DNA from 3 places in the Streptomyces sp. NPDC020681 genome. Region 2 is predicted to be linked to each of the others. Evidence: riboswitches for the same ligand, from Rfam matches in the RefSeq annotation. Region 2 holds a riboswitch; each other region holds the start of a gene.
What was found. Region 2 has a riboswitch for thiamine pyrophosphate ahead of thiC (phosphomethylpyrimidine synthase ThiC). Riboswitches for the same ligand answer to the same signal wherever they lie in the genome.
Positions count from the first base shown of each region.

Region 1 (3,268 bases), on a different contig from region 2:
CCCGCGTACTGCACAAAACGGCCGAACTGCTCGGACCAGAAGTACGGCACCGGGTCGTAGACCTCCGGCGGCTCGGCCGACCCGGCGGCGATGACATTGGCGGCGACCGTGCGCGGCCCCTGCAGCGCGTTGTCCCAGTGGTGCACGAGCAGCCGCCGGCCGTAGCGCGCGGACGGGAAGGAGGCGCAGTCCCCCACCGCGTACACATCGGGCAGCGACGTGCGCAGATGTTCGTCGGCGGTGATTGCGCCGTCCGGGCCGATGGCGATGCCGGACCCGGCGAGCCAGGCCGTGGCGGGCCGCGCGCCGATGCCGACGACGACCGCGCCCGCGGCGAGCTGCCGACCGTCCGCGAGGATGACCGCGCCGGGCTCGATGTCGGCCACGCCCACGCCGGTGAGCAGCTCGATGCCGTACTCCGCGTACCACTCGGCCATCGGCCCCGTGACGTCGGCGGGCAGCGCACCGGCCAGCGGGCGGTCGGCGGCCTCGACGACGGTGACGGTGCAGCCCGCCTCACGCGCGGCGGTCGCGAACTCCGCGCCGATCCAGCCCGCGCCGACCACCACGATGTCGTGCTGCCGCGCGAGCACCGGACGCAGCCGGGCCGCGTCGTCGAGCGTGCGCAGCAGGTGGACGCCCGGGACGGCCTCGGCGCGCGGCAGCGTGATCGGTTCCGCGCCGCTGGCGATGACCAGGAGGTCGTACGGGACGACTCCCGCCTCGGTGTCCAGTTCGTGGGCACCGGGACGTACGCCGGTCACCTCGCAGCCCAGCCGCAGCTCGACGTCGAGCGCCTCGAAATCGACATCGAAGGCCGAGCCCTCCGCCTTGCCGAGCAGCACCGCCTTGGACAGCGGCGGCCGGTCGTACGGCTGGTGCGGTTCGGCCCCGATCAGGGTGACCGGGCCGGTGAAGCCCTGTTCGCGCAGAGCCACCGCGGTCTGCACGCCGGCCATTCCCGCGCCGACGACCACCACGCGCCGCGCCTGTGCTGCCTTCTGCGCTGTCTGCTGCTCGCTCACCCGTCAACCTTACGCATCTGACGCATCGTCAGGTAACCGGGTCCCCCGGATCCCCGGGCAACGGCGGCTGCTCCCCTACTGCGCGTTGGGACCTGGGGTTAGGGTGGCTGCCGTAAGGCACTCGCGGGAGTCCGGACGCACCGGGCTGAGAGGGAGGCTGGACGGCCTCCGACCGTACGAACCTGATCCGGGTCATGCCGGCGAAGGGAGGGGCTGGACGCCCATGTCTCGTACCACGGAACAGTCAGAACATTCAGAACGGTCAGACCAGTCAGGCCGCGGCTCAGACGTCCTCGTCATCGGGGGCGGAATCATCGGCCTGGTCACGGCCTGGCGGGCGGCCCAGCGCGGACTGCGGGTCATCGTCGCCGATCCGGAACCCGGCGGCGGAGCCGCGCAGGTGGCCGCGGGCATGCTCGCCGCCGTCACCGAACTGCACTACGGCGAGCAGACACTGCTCGCGCTCAATGTGGAATCCGCACGCCGCTATCCGGCCTTCGTCGCCGAGCTGGAGGAGGCGACCGGAGCCTCGGTCGGCTACCGCGCGTGCGGCACGCTGGCCGTCGCGCTCGACGCCGACGACCGTGCGCATCTGCGTGAACTGCACGCGCTGCAACGCCAGTCCGGCCTGGAGTCGGAGTGGCTGACGGGGCGCGACTGCCGACGTCTCGAGCCGATGCTCGCGCCGGGCGTACGCGGCGGCCTGCGGGTGGACGGCGACCACCAGGTGGACCCGCGGCGGCTGGCCGCTGCGCTGGTCACCGCCTGCGAGCGGGCCGGAGTGGTGCTGCACCGCGGCTGGGCGGAGCGGCTGACGGTCGTACGGGACCGGGCGGCCGGAGCCGTGCTGACCGACGGGTCGCGGCTCACCGCTGACCAGGTGGTGCTGGCCGGCGGCAGTCTGAGCGGCCGGCTCGGCGGCGTACCGGCGGAGGTGCTGCCTCCGGTACGGCCGGTGAAGGGCCAGGTGCTGCGGCTGACCGTGCCGCCGCCGTACGCCCCGTTCCTGTCCAGGACCGTACGGGCCGTGGTGCGCGGCAGCCATGTCTATCTGGTGCCGCGGGAGAACGGCGAACTGGTCCTCGGAGCGACCAGCGAGGAACTCGGCTGGGACACCACGGTCACCGCCGGCGGGGTGTACGAGCTGCTGCGCGACGCGCACGAGCTGGTGCCGGGCATCACGGAGCTGCCGCTCACCGAGACCCGCGCCGGACTGCGGCCCGCCTCGCCCGACAACGCGCCGCTGCTGGGCCCGACCACGCTGCCGGGACTGCACCTGGCCACCGGCCACCACCGCAATGGGGTGCTCCTCACGCCCGTCACCGGCGATGTCATGGCCACGGTCCTGGTCAACGGCGAACTGCCGGACGAGGCCCGGCCCTTCACGCCACGCCGCTTCTCTCCCGTATCGCTGGAGCAGCCCGCATGAACGTCCTCAACATCTCCGTCAACGGCGAGGTCCGTGAGCTCGCCACCGGAACCACCCTGGACGCCCTGGTCGCGGACCTCACCGCCGCGCCGTCCGGCGTCGCCGCCGCCGTCAACGAGGCGGTCGTGCCGCGCAGCCAGTGGGCGGGCACGCGGCTCGGCGACGGCGACCGGGTCGAAGTCCTCACCGCAGTGCAGGGAGGCTGAACAGCCATGGCCGACGACCGGCTCACCATCGGTGACACGACCTTCAACTCCCGGCTGATCATGGGGACGGGCGGAGCGCCCAGCCTCGACGTGCTGGAACGCTCCCTCATCGCGAGCGGGACGGAACTCACCACCGTCGCGATGCGGCGTCTCGACCCGACGGTGCAGGGGTCGGTGCTGTCCGTCCTGGAGAAGCTCGGCATACGTGTGCTGCCCAATACGGCGGGCTGCTTCACGGCGGGCGAGGCCGTGCTGACCGCGCGGCTCGCGCGCGAGGCCCTCGGCACCGACTGGATCAAGCTGGAGGTCGTCGCGGACGAGCGGACCCTGCTGCCGGATCCGGTCGAGCTGCTGGACGCGGCGGAGACGCTGGTCGACGACGGGTTCACGGTGCTGCCGTACACGAACGACGACCCGGTGCTGGCCCGGAAGCTCGAGGACGTGGGCTGCGCGGCGATCATGCCGCTGGGCTCGCCGATCGGCTCCGGCCTCGGCATCCGCAACCCGCACAACTTCCAGCTGATCGTCGAGCACGCGCGCGTCCCGGTGATCCTGGACGCGGGCGCGGGCACGGCGTCCGACGCGGCCCTCGCGATGGAGCTGGGGTG
Region 1 is NZ_JBIRTX010000015.1:95,481-98,748, reverse strand. Features, by position in the region: gene ACH4YL_RS29745 (NAD(P)/FAD-dependent oxidoreductase) at 1-1,025, opposite strand, end outside; TPP riboswitch at 1,139-1,251, shown strand; gene thiO (glycine oxidase ThiO) at 1,249-2,454, shown strand; gene thiS (sulfur carrier protein ThiS) at 2,451-2,660, shown strand; gene ACH4YL_RS29730 (thiazole synthase) at 2,667-3,268, shown strand, end outside.
Region 1: linked by a shared signal. The riboswitch ahead of thiO (glycine oxidase ThiO) and the one ahead of thiC (phosphomethylpyrimidine synthase ThiC) in region 2 are both predicted to bind thiamine pyrophosphate.

Region 2 (3,268 bases):
AGTGGGACCTCCGCATCCGGCTCCAAGTGGGCCGGGACCGGGCGGTGTTCCAGGTGGGCGGGGCGCCGATCGTGGCTTTCCTCGACCGCACCGACAGGCTGGTGCCGCTGGGACAGGAGCGTACGTTCGGAGACTTCGAGGGCAATCTCGAGAAGGCGCTCGGACGCATCCTCGCCGAGGAGAACGCCGGCTGAGGACTTCGGACGCCTGTTGAGGCACCTTGGACCACGGCTCTGAGGCCACCGCTACTTCTTGCGGCGGCGACCCGAGCCACCCCGCCCCAGCGGCCCGCTCCGGGCCCCTGATCCGCCCGGTGCCGCCTCTTCGTTGCGCGGCCGGTCCGCGGAGACCACCAGCGCCGCCAGGCCCGTGGTCACCGGCACAGAGGCGACCAGACCGATCGAGCCGATCAGGGTCCGTACGATCTCCTCCGCCACCAGCTCGCTGTTGGCCACGGTCCCCACGCTGCTCTGCGCGATCGAGAACAGCAGGAGCAGCGGCAACGCCGCGCCCGCATAAGCCAGTACGAGCGTGTTGACGACGGACGCGATGTGGTCCCGGCCGATCCGGATGCCGGCGCGGTACAGCCCGCGCGGCCCCATGGAGGGATCCGCCTGATGCAGCTCCCAGACCGCCGAGGTCTGGGTCACGGTCACATCGTCGAGTACACCGAGCGAGCCGATGATGACCCCGGCGAGCAGCAGACCGCTCATGTCGATCCCGGGGAACAGACCGTGAATCAGACCGGTGTTGTCGTCGGTGTTGCCGGTCAGGCTCGCCCAGCCGAGGAAGATCGAGCCGAGCACCGCGATCAGCAGCAGTGAGACCAGGGTGCCGAGGACCGCGACCGAAGTACGTGCGGTCAGCCCGTGGCACAGATAGAGCGAGACCAACATGATCGCGCTCGCTCCGACCACCGCGACGATCAGCGGATTGGAGCCCTGCAGGATCGCGGGCAGGATGAACATGGTCAGCACGGCGAACGAGGCGGCCAGCGCGATCAGCGCCATCACGCCACGCATACGACCCACGAGCACCACGGTGATCGCGAAGATCGCCGCCAGCACCATCATCGGGAAGCCGCGGTTCACATCGATCACCGAGTACTGCAGGTCGCGGGGTGCGTCGGGAGCGAACGCGACCACGACCCCCTGGCCGTCCTTCAGCTGCCGGGGCGCATCGGGCTGGATGATCTCGGTAAATTTGCGGCCTTTGTTCGCGCCGGAAGTGACCTCGACCGTCGCCTTCGCGCAGCTGCCCTGCTGCGCGTTGACCGCCTCGCGTCCCTCAGGCGTGGAGGTGTCACCGGTCGGCGGCACCTGCGCGGCGTTCACGTCCTTGCAGTTGACCTTGTCGACCTGCACCACCCTTCCGTCCTCGGTCTGCCGGTCGAAGCCGACACCGGTGCGTTCATGGGCGGGAGTGCCGCCCGGCCAGAGGACCAGAAGGCCCACGACGACCGCGGTGGCGAACGGAATCAGCACCGCGGCGATGACCTTGCGGAGATGCCGGGAGACGGGTGCTGCGGGTCCGTGACTGTGCGTATGGCCGTGGGGTTCTGGCGGCTGCTGCGGTGCTGGCGGCGAAGAGGTCACCGACCGATCATCGCAAGAACGGGAAGGGGGCCTCTGTTCAGCACGCCAGAAGTGGCGCTAGCGTGGTGGCACCTTTGCACACGCGGGAGCTCGGAGCACCGGGCTGAGAGGACGCTGACCTCCGTCCCTGTGGCGTTTCACGTGAAACGCCTCCGGACGGAAGCCGCTGCGTCGACCGCCGAACCTGTTACCGGGTAATGCCGGCGTAGGGAGTAGGTCTCATGACCGTTCAGGATGCACGCACGCCTGCCGTCGACCAGGCGGAGCGCACGCCGGGCTGGCACAAGGGATACGTCGAGGGCTCGCGCCCCGACCTCCGGGTGCCGGTCCGTCAGGTGCACCTCACCAATGGCAAGGACGTGACGCTGTACGACACGTCCGGGCCGTACACCGACCCCACCGTCGAGACCGATGTCCGCCGCGGACTTCCGCCGCTGCGGGAGAACTGGATCATCGGCCGCGGCGACACCGAGGAGTACGCGGGCCGTCCCGTCCGTCCCGAGGACGACGGGATCAAGCACACCTCGCCGCGCGGGGGCCTCAGGAATCTCGACGCGGTCTTCCCCGGCCGTCCGCGCCAGCCCCGCCGGGGCCGGGCGGGAGCGGCGGTCACCCAGCTCGCGTACGCCCGTCGTGGCGAGATCACGCCGGAGATGGAGTACGTCGCGATCCGCGAGAACGTCTCTCCGGAGGTCGTACGGGAGGAGATCGCGGCGGGCCGCGCCGTGCTGCCGGCCAACGTCAACCACCCGGAGATCGAGCCGATGATCATCGGCAAGCGGTTCCTGGTGAAGGTCAACGCCAACATCGGCAACTCCGCGGTCACCTCCTCCATCGAGGAGGAGGTGGACAAGATGACCTGGGCCACGAAGTGGGGCGCGGACACGGTCATGGACCTCTCGACCGGCCGCAATATCCACACCACGCGTGAGTGGGTGCTGCGCAACTCACCGGTCCCGATCGGCACGGTGCCGCTGTACCAGGCCCTCGAGAAGGTCGACGGCAGGGCCGAGGACCTGACCTGGGACGTCTACAAGGACACGGTCATCGAGCAGGCCGAGCAGGGCGTCGACTACATGACGGTGCACGCGGGGGTGCTGCTGCGGTACGTGCCGCTCACGGCCCGCCGCAAGACCGGCATCGTGTCGCGCGGCGGCTCGATCATGGCGGCCTGGTGCCTGGCGCACCACAAGGAGTCGTTCCTGTACGAGCACTTCGAGGAGCTCTGCGAGATCCTCGCCGCGTACGACGTGACGTACTCCCTCGGCGACGGCCTGCGGCCCGGCTCGATCGCGGACGCTAACGACGAAGCGCAGTTCGCCGAGTTGCGCACACTCGGCGAACTCAACACGATCGCCAAGCGCTTCAACGTGCAGACGATGATCGAAGGACCTGGTCACGTCCCGATGCACAAGATCAAGGAGAACATCGACCTCCAGCAGGAGATCTGCGAGGAGGCCCCGTTCTATACGCTCGGCCCGCTCACCACGGACGTGGCCCCCGCGTACGACCACATCACCTCCGGCATCGGCGCGGCGATGATCGCCTGGTGGGGCACGGCCATGCTCTGCTACGTCACGCCCAAGGAGCACCTGGGTCTGCCGAACCGCGACGACGTGAAGACCGGCGTCATCACCTACAAGATCGCCGCTCATGCGGCGGACCTCGCCAAG
Region 2 is NZ_JBIRTX010000002.1:545,493-548,760, forward strand. Features, by position in the region: gene ACH4YL_RS06100 (SsgA family sporulation/cell division regulator) at 1-194, shown strand, start outside; gene ACH4YL_RS06105 (YibE/F family protein) at 246-1,595, opposite strand; TPP riboswitch at 1,668-1,824, shown strand; gene thiC (phosphomethylpyrimidine synthase ThiC) at 1,817-3,268, shown strand, end outside.

Region 3 (3,268 bases), on a different contig from region 2:
ACCTCACGCCCGCAGAGCGCAAGGAGGCTGTCGCCTCGATCGGCGAGAAGCCGTTTCGCGCCAAGCAGCTGTCGCAGCACTACTTCGCGCGGTACGCCCACGACCCCGCCCAGTGGACCGACATCCCCGCCGCCGCCCGCGAGAAGCTCGCGTCCGAGCTGCTGCCGGATCTGATGGCCGTCGTACGGCACATCTCCTGCGACGACGACACCACGCGCAAGACCCTGTGGCGGCTGCACGACGGCACGCTCGTCGAGTCCGTGCTCATGCGTTATCCGGACCGGGTGACGATGTGTATCTCGTCGCAGGCCGGCTGCGGGATGAACTGCCCGTTCTGCGCCACCGGGCAGGCTGGCCTGGACCGCAATCTGTCGACCGCCGAGATCGTGCACCAGATCGTCGACGGCATGCGCGCGCTGCGCGACGGCGAGGTGCCCGGCGGGCCCGCCCGGCTGTCGAACATCGTGTTCATGGGCATGGGCGAGCCGCTCGCCAACTACAAGCGGGTCGTAGGCGCCGTCCGCCGGCTCACGGACCCGGAGCCGGACGGGCTGGGGCTCTCGCAGCGCGGGATCACCGTCTCGACCGTCGGCCTGGTGCCCGCGATGCTGCGCTTCGCCGACGAGGGCTTCAAGTGCCGTCTCGCCGTCTCGCTGCACGCACCGGACGACGAGCTGCGCGACACCCTCGTCCCGGTGAACACCCGCTGGAAGGTCCGGGAGGTGCTGGACGCGGCCTGGGAGTACGCGGAGAAGTCCGGCCGCCGTATCTCCATCGAGTACGCGCTGATCAGGGACATCAACGACCAGGCGTGGCGCGGTGATCTGCTCGGCCGGATGCTGAAGAGCAGGCGGGTCCATGTGAACCTGATTCCGCTCAATCCGACGCCCGGATCCAAGTGGACGGCGTCCCGGCCCGAGGACGAGAAGGCGTTCGTCGAGGCGATCGCTGCCCACGGTGTGCCCGTGACCGTACGGGACACCCGTGGCCAGGAGATCGACGGAGCGTGCGGACAGCTGGCCGCGTCCGAACGCTGAGGCAAGCCCGTCGGCGCGGGCTGATACTGTGCCCGTGCCTGTGCTATCGCACAAATGAACAATGAACATTCCGACAGGGGAGCGCACACAGCGCTGAGAGTGCGGCAAGGCCGCAGACCCTCGGACCTGATCCGGGTCATACCGGCGTAGGGAGTCAGCACCACATGAACAGCCAGTTTCGGCGTGCCCTCGGCGGCGCGCTTTCCGCGGCCGTCGGCATCACCGCCCTCGCGGCCTGCGGCGAGGAGTCCAAGGACTCCTCCTCCGGCGGCTCGACGTCCAAGACCGTGACGCTCGTCAGCCATGACTCGTTCGCCGCCTCCGACTCCGTACTGAAGGAGTTCACCAAGGAGACCGGCTACACGGTCAAGGTGCTCAAGAGCGGCGACGCCGGTGCGGCTCTGAACAAGGAGATCCTCACCAAGGGCTCGCCGCAGGGCGATGTCTTCTTCGGCGTCGACAACACCCTGCTCTCGCGCGCCCTCGACAACGACCTGTTCACGTCGTACGAGGCCAAGGGCCTGGCCCAGGTGCCGGACGAGGTGCAGCTCGACAAGGACAAGCACCGTGTCACGCCCGTCGACACCGGCGACATCTGCGTCAACTACGACAAGAAGTACTTCGCCGACAAGAAGCTCCAGCCGCCGGCGTCCTTCGACGATCTGATCAAGCCCGAGTACAAGAACCTGCTGGTCACCGAGAACGCGGCGACGTCCTCGCCGGGCCTCGGCTTCCTCCTCGGCACGGTCTCGAAGTACGGCGACGAGGGCTGGCAGGACTACTGGAAGAAGCTCAAGGCCAACGGCGTCAAGGTCGTCGACGGCTGGGAGCAGGCGTACAACGAGGAGTTCTCCGGCTCCGCCGGCGGCAAGAAGGCCAAGGCGGACCGGCCGCTCGTCGTCTCGTACGCCTCCAGCCCGCCGGCCGAAGTGCTCTTCTCCGAGCCGCAGCCGGCCGAGGCCCCGACAGGCGTCGCGACCGGCACCTGCTTCCGCCAGATCGAGTTCGCCGGTCTGCTGGACGGCGCGAAGAACGAGAAGGGCGGCAAGGCCCTGCTGGACTTCCTGGTCTCCAAGAAGTTCCAGGAGGACATGCCGCTGAACATGTTCGTGAACCCGGTGATCAAGGGTGCGCAGCTGCCCGAGGTGTTCACGAAGTTCGGCGCGGTCGTCGACAAGCCGGAGACCGTCGACCCCGACAAGATCGCCAAGAACCGTGAGCAGTGGGTCCAGTCATGGTCCTCGCTCGTAGTGAAGTAACGAAGTCCCACGGCGGGAAGACGGCGCGCGGGAAGTCGGTCCGCGGGAGCCTGGTGCGGCTCGGGCTGATGGCCGGGCCCGTCGCGTTCTTCGCCGTCTTCTTCGCGTATCCCGTCGTCGCGATCGTCGGCCGCGGGCTCCAAGTCGACGGCGTGTGGCAGTTCGGGCGGATCGGCGAGGTGCTGGGCCGCGCGGACTTGCAGCGCGTGCTGTGGTTCACCACCTGGCAGGCGCTCGCGTCGACGGCGCTCACGCTGCTGATCGCGCTGCCAGCCGCATATGTCTTCGCGCGCTTCGACTTTCCCGGCAAAGGGCTGCTGCGGGCGGTGGTCACCGTTCCGTTCGTGCTGCCGACCGTGGTCGTCGGCACCGCGTTCCTCGCGTTGCTGGGGCGCGGCGGGCTGCTCGACGAGCTGTGGGGGATCAGGCTCGACACCACCGTGTGGGCGATCCTGCTCGCGCATGTCTTCTTCAACTACGCCGTCGTCGTACGGACCGTGGGCGGGCTCTGGTCGCAGCTCGACCCGCGTCAGGAGGAGGCGGCGCGGGTGCTGGGCGCCGGACGGTTCGCGGCCTGGCGACGCGTGACGCTGCCCGCGCTCGGGCCCGCCGTCGCGGCCGCGGCCCTGATGGTCTTTCTCTTCACCTTCACCTCCTTCGGCGTCGTACAGATTCTCGGCGGGCCGACGTTCTCCACGCTGGAGGTGGAGATCTACCGGCAGACGGCGCAGCTGCTGGACCTGCCGACGGCGGCGGTGCTGACGCTGGTGCAGTTCGCGGCGGTCGGTGCGATCCTCGCCGTGCACGCTTGGACGATACGGCGGCGGGAGACCGCGCTGAGGCTGGTGGACCCGGCCGGGACCGCGCGCCGGCCGAAGGGCGCGAAGGACTGGGCGCTGCTCGGCGGAGTGCTGGCCACCGTGCTGCTGCTGATCCTGGTGCCGCTCGGGGTGCTCGTCGAGCGGTCGCTGG
Region 3 is NZ_JBIRTX010000025.1:35,936-39,203, forward strand. Features, by position in the region: gene rlmN (23S rRNA (adenine(2503)-C(2))-methyltransferase RlmN) at 1-1,037, shown strand, start outside; TPP riboswitch at 1,103-1,207, shown strand; gene ACH4YL_RS35830 (thiamine ABC transporter substrate binding subunit) at 1,202-2,296, shown strand; gene ACH4YL_RS35835 (ABC transporter permease) at 2,365-3,268, shown strand, end outside.
Region 3: linked by a shared signal. The riboswitch ahead of ACH4YL_RS35830 (thiamine ABC transporter substrate binding subunit) and the one ahead of thiC (phosphomethylpyrimidine synthase ThiC) in region 2 are both predicted to bind thiamine pyrophosphate.